DNA from 2 places in the Flavobacterium erigeronis genome. Region 2 is predicted to be linked to the other one. Evidence: riboswitches for the same ligand, from Rfam matches in the RefSeq annotation. Region 2 holds a riboswitch; the other holds the start of a gene.
What was found. A riboswitch is a leader RNA that binds a small molecule or an ion and turns the genes downstream of it on or off. The one in region 2 is predicted to bind S-adenosylmethionine.
Positions count from the first base shown of each region.

Region 1: linked by a shared signal. The riboswitch ahead of ACWA1F_RS19410 (redoxin domain-containing protein) and the one ahead of ACWA1F_RS00770 (homocysteine S-methyltransferase family protein) in region 2 are both predicted to bind S-adenosylmethionine.

Region 1 covers NZ_JBSKGP010000010.1:159,180-162,352, forward strand. The annotation lists gene ACWA1F_RS19400 (PAS domain-containing sensor histidine kinase) at 1-1,018, shown strand, start outside; gene ACWA1F_RS19405 (response regulator) at 1,021-1,473, shown strand; SAM riboswitch class I at 1,669-1,769, shown strand; gene ACWA1F_RS19410 (redoxin domain-containing protein) at 2,010-2,999, shown strand; gene ACWA1F_RS19415 (aminotransferase class V-fold PLP-dependent enzyme) at 3,170-3,173, shown strand, end outside.
Region 2 covers NZ_JBSKGP010000001.1:191,908-195,080, reverse strand. The annotation lists gene ACWA1F_RS00780 (NAD(P)/FAD-dependent oxidoreductase) at 1-92, shown strand, start outside; gene ACWA1F_RS00775 (hypothetical protein) at 658-792, shown strand; SAM riboswitch class I at 1,041-1,156, shown strand; gene ACWA1F_RS00770 (homocysteine S-methyltransferase family protein) at 1,494-2,495, shown strand; gene ACWA1F_RS00765 (KilA-N domain-containing protein) at 2,554-3,173, shown strand, end outside.

The DNA.
Region 1 (3,173 bases), on a different contig from region 2:
ATATACTGGTTTTAAACAAGATGAATTTGGCGATTCGAGCTGGGTTCCAAAACTGCATCCAGACGATGTTTCTCAGGTTTTGAAAACTTGGTACCAAAGTGTTCATGCCGGCACTCCGTATCAAATAGAATTTCGTTTAAAAAATGGAAGCACAGGCGAGTATCGCTGGTTTTTGAGTAAAGCGCTTCCGATTAGAGATAAAGAGGGAATAATTACGAATTGGTTTGGTACGTGTACCGATATCCATGAGCAAAAATCTATTACCGAAAAATTAGAAATTTTGGTAGCAGACCGCACCAAAGAATTGCAAAGATCGAATGATGATTTACAGCAGTTTGCGCACGTTGCTTCGCACGATTTAAAAGAACCTGTCCGAAAAATAAAAACTTTTGTAAGCCGTCTAGAAGATCACTTAGAAGGGAAACTAGACGAATCGGCATCCAAATATATTGAGAGAGTTCACGTTGCGGCTGACCGTATGTTTAATATGATTGATGGCGTGCTGGCGTATTCTAAAATCAATGCCGATTCGCAAAAAGCAACAATGGTCGATTTAAATGAAGTCATTAAAAATATAGAAACCGATCTCGAAATTGCACTTCAAAAAACAGGCGGTAAAATTTATTATGAAGAACTTCCAGTTTTGGAAGGAGCTTTGGTATTATTGTATCAGCTTTTCTATAATCTGATTAACAATTCCATTAAATTTGCTAGAGAAAATACGCCTTCGCAAATTACGGTTACAGCGACTGAAAAGACGGAAGACGGCAACAGAATTGCAATAATTACTGTAGAAGATAACGGAATTGGTTTTGACCTCGATCAGACTGGACGTATTTTTGAAACTTTTACCCGCCTAAATTCTAAAGACCGTTACGAAGGAACTGGCTTAGGTTTATCGCTGTGTAAAAAAATAGCAGAACGTCATGGAGGAAATATTACCGCAACAGGAATTGCCAATAAAGGAGCTGTTTTTATTGTTACATTGCCATTTGAACAAAAAGAAAAAGACATTTAATTATGAGTAAAAAGATAATTTTATTAGCTGATGATGACAGAGACGATACAGAAATGTTTTGTGAAGCTCTGGCTGATATCGATGAAAATATTATTTGTCATTGTGCTGAAAATGGTGATAAAGCACTAAAAATGCTTAAAAACGAAGATAAAATTCCAGGTGTTGTTTTTCTAGATTTAAATATGCCCATTCTAAATGGCTGGGAATGTTTGAAAGAATTAAAAGCAGATGAGCGCTATAAAGAAATCCCTGTAATTATGATTTCTACTTCTTCGCATAAAAATGATATGGACACAGCAGCAAATCTTGGCGCTGTCTGTTATTTTGTAAAGCCAAATAATTTTAACGATTTAAAACAAGTGCTTCAATTTATTACTTCTAATCTCGAAAAAGGATTAAAAGAAGCGCTTCCAACTCTCGAAAAAAATAAATACTTGCATGTTTTTTCTTTTTAAATGAGTAAAACGTCTGAATTTCTTTTATAAAAAAGGGATCATAACAAAAAATAACTTTGTTTTAATTTGTTGTTTTTCAGTTGCTAAAGTATGCTGAAAGAGTTTTTAAATAAATTTTACAAAAAAACACAATTTAAACTATACTAGTTCGGTAGAATTAATATATATTTGTAATGCAGAAAATTTATATAATGATACTTATCCAGAAAGACTGAGGGAATAGGCCCATTGATGTCTTAGCAACCTGTTGCCGAATAAGGTGCTAAATCCTTCCGCTGTGTGCGGGCAGATAAGAAAGATTTCTCCGTAAATCTGTTTAAGATCATAATGTTAATCTTTAATTTTTTTTAAATGAAAGCAGAATCCATTTTGTACGCGAGTTACGAGCTTTTGAATTTAATTTTCGAAGAAAACAGCTTTGCCTTTTTCTGAATGAGAAAATTCTAGTTCCACGAGATTCTTTCTTTAATCATATCGCTAATGGCTTTTGTCATTGGCCTGAAATTCTTTTGTCTAATCTAAAAACTAAAAATAAAATGAAAAAAATACTATTAGGTTTTGCTTTGCTTCTGGGTGCTTTTCAAACTCAAGCGCAGGGAAATAATTTACAGTTAAAAGGAACTGTTGTCGATACTTTGGCGCAATATGTCTACTTGCAGAAGTTTCACAATAAAATGTTTACGACAATTGATTCGGCAAAAGTAAAAGACGGAAATTTTAGTTTTAAAACTAAAGTAAAAACCCCAGAATTATACGGTTTAAGCGTCAATACCGAAAGTTCGCCATTGTATATTTTTCTAGAAAAAGACCCAATTACAGTAAAATTAAATCCGAAGAAATATTATACCGCTTCAGTTGTTGCAGGTTCGGCCTCTCAAGACTTGTTCGAAACTTATAAAAAAACGAAAGATGTCGAAATCAGCAAATTCATAACAGAACATCCAAAATCTATAGTTTCGGCTTATGTGCTGTACAGAAACTGGTCGTACAGATTAACGCCAGAACAGATTACGCAAAATATTGCTTTATTAGATAAAAGTCTTCAAAATACCACTTACGTGAAAGAATTAAAAGAACTGGTTACCGTTTTAGACGGATTAGCGGTCGGTAAAAAAGCCCCTGATTTTACAGCCAATGATCCTGAAGGAAAACCAGTTCGCCTTTATGAAAACTTAAAAGGCTACACTTTGGTCGATTTTTGGGCTTCTTGGTGTGGACCATGCAGAAAAGAGAATCCGAATATTGTAGCGGCTTACAAAGAATTTCACGACAAAGGATTCAATATTGTGGCAATCTCTTTAGATAAAAAGAAAGAAAATTGGATTAAAGGAATTAAAGACGACAATCTAACTTGGACACACGTTTCGGATTTGCTTTTCTGGAACAGTGCCGTTGCCAAATTATACGGAGTAAGAGCCATTCCGGGAAATTATTTAATCGATTCTAAAGGAATAATCGTTGCCAAAAACCTGCACGGAGAAGAATTGCAAACTACGTTAAAAACACTTTTAGAGAATAAAATTTAAGACCCAATCTTGTCATTCCTGAGGAACGAGGAATCACACTAGAGAATCCATATAGAAAGTCGCTAATCTTTGTCGAGTTGCGTGTGAGATTCCTCGTTCCTCAGGAATGACAAAAATTGGAGTGAACAATACAACAATACAATTTAGTTAATTTAAAAAATGTAAAGGATATGA
Region 2 (3,173 bases):
ACGTATTGAAATATACAACAGTTTCTGGAGTAGACGGTTTCGATGGAACTCGTAAAGAAGCGCCAAAAGCGGTTGTGAAAGCGATAGTCTAAGCTTCTGAGGTGCTGAGATACTAAGGCGCTAAGGTTTTTATATAGCAAGCCCAAACTTTTTAAAAGTTTGGGCTTTTTATTTTAAAATCCCAGAGGGATGACATATTTATAGAACAGAAATGGATACCCATTAAGATAGCTCCAGCAGAGCGATATTATCTAAATATGTGTCGCTCTGCTGAAGCTTTTTATCGGATGGTTAAAATATTTTCTATAAATATTATTCTCTTCAAGAGCATATATTAAACAATCAAATTCAAACATTGCCCACGGTTTCAACCGTGGGTACGCAATGCAAATCACGCCGTATAAAATTACAAAACGCATCCCACGGTTGAAACCGTGGGCAATGTTCTACAATCTTGTGTTTATAATGCAAATCAAATATAGACTTTTAAGCTTTCTTAGAACCTTAGCGCCTCAGAAGCTTAAAAAAACATCACATTAACTTAATCTTATTTCCTTTGACCCGACATAATGAGATACTAGCTTTGCATTGTAAAATAATATTTTGAAGAATCAATATAAAGTACTAACTTTAAGAATGTATTAAAAATTATCTACTATGAGCAAATGGGATGAAGAAACACTACTCGAAGAAAAGTCAAAAAATGACAATGAAATGAAAATGACAGATAATGAATTTACAGATCATCAAGAAGTCATGGACACATTTCTTAATTGGGACAGAAGTTTTTAAAAAGCTTTCTGATAAAAGAACAATACACTCAAATTTATTGAGTCGACAGCAAAAAAATAGACAAAAGCTCAAACTTTATTTATAAGTTTGAGCTTTTCGTTTTTAACCTTTGAACCTTTGTAGCTTAGCAACTTAGTCGCTTTACAAAAAAACTTAGAACCTCAGAACCTTAGCAGCTCAGAATCTTAAAAAAAACTTGCAATTACCGCCTTTATGTCGTTACTTTGCAGCGTTCATAATTTTATTGAAAGTTATCACGAAAGGCGGAGGGATAGACCCAATGAAACCTTAGCAACCCTTTACCATAAAGAAGGTGCTAAATTCTACTTTATACTGTAAATACAGTAACTAAGATAGATAACACAAATACAAGCAGTATTTCTCAAAACTTTTCCTGACAACATTACAACATAATTTCACTGAAATAATTTTTAGTGAAAGGAGCGAATCATTGGCGCATTTTTGCCGTCATTAGTTCCCGCTGTCCGCAATATCTTTTATTCTGAACCCCAGAATAAAAGGATATTTGCTCCCATCGGGGCTAAAAAGCCATCAATTGTGAACTTTTAGAAACAAAAAATCAACATAACTAATAAACCCGACAGGTTTTTAGAACCTGCCGGGTTTAAAATCGGAAGTAGAATTAAAAAAAGCTTAGCAACTTAGCGCCTTAGTGTCTTAGCAGCTAACAAATAAGAAATATGTCAACAATACAACAAGCAATAAAAGAAAGAATCCTGATCCTTGATGGAGCAATGGGAACGATGTTACAACGTTACAATTTCTCAGAAGAAGATTTCCGTGGCGAACGTTTCAAAGACTTTCCACATCCGTTAAAAGGAAATAACGATTTATTATCACTTACACAGCCACATGCAATACGTGCTGTACACGCTGCATATTACGAAGCAGGAGCAGATATTGTAGAAACCAATACATTCTCAGGAACTACAATCGGTATGGCCGATTATTTCATGGAAGATTTGGTTTACGAATTAAACTACGAATCGGCAAGAATCGCCCGTGAAGTAGCCGACGAATTCACAGCTAAAAATCCTGCAAAACCACGTTTCGTAGCTGGTTCAATCGGGCCGACAAACCGTACAGCAAGTATGTCACCAGACGTAAACGATCCAGGTTACAGAGCCGTAACATTTGACGATTTAAGAATTGCTTACAAACAACAAGTTGAAGCTTTACTAGACGGAGGTTGCGATTTACTTTTAGTAGAAACGATTTTCGATACCTTAAATGCAAAAGCAGCACTTTTCGCCATTGAAGAAGTAAAAGACGAACGCAATATCGATGTGCCAATTATGGTTTCAGGAACGATTACAGATGCTTCAGGAAGAACACTTTCTGGGCAGACAGTTGAAGCGTTTTTGATTTCAGTTTCACATATTCCGTTATTGAGCGTTGGTTTCAATTGCGCTTTAGGAGCCGATTTATTGAAACCGTATTTAAAAACATTGTCACAACATACACAGTTTAACGTTTCGGCACATCCCAACGCAGGATTACCAAATGCGTTCGGACAATACGATGAAACGCCAGAACAAACTCAGGTTTTCATTAAAGAATATCTAGATGATAATTTAATCAATATCATTGGAGGTTGTTGCGGAACAACTCCAGATCATATCCGATTAATGGCTGAAGTTGCGAAGGATTATAAGCCGAGAGTGGCACCGGTTTTTGCGTAATCTATATTTGATTAAGAATAAACAAAACAGTAATGAAATTGATGATGTTAAAGTATTTATGGAAAAAATTAAACAAAAAGTAATATTAAATGCTAATGGCGCTGAAATAGCTGTTTTACATTTTGGAGATGATAATGATTATTTGTCATTAACTGATATTGCAAAATTTAAAAATCCAGATGATGCTTTTATTGTCATAAATAATTGGCTTAGAAGTAAGGATACCATACTTTTTATAGGCTTATGGGAGCAATTAAATAATTCTAATTTTAAACCTATCGAATTCGATAGGTTTAAAAACGAAGCAGGAACAAATGCCTTTACATTATCTCCTCAAAAATGGATAACTACAACAAATGCAATCGGTCTTGTTTCAAAATCAGGTAGATATGGAGGGACTTTTGCACATAAAGATATTGCTTTTGAATTTGCATCTTGGGTCTCAGCAGAGTTTAAATTATATATTATTAAGGATTATCAACGATTAAAAGGAGATGAAAATAGTCGTTTGTCATTAAATTGGAATTTAAGTAGAGAATTATCTAAAATCAATTATCGGATTCATACAGATGCCATAAAAGAAAATTTGATTCCTAAAGATATTACGCAAAAGTTAAAAGGGATTGTATATGCAAATGAAGCTGATGTATTAAATGTGGCATTGTTTGGTGTAACTGC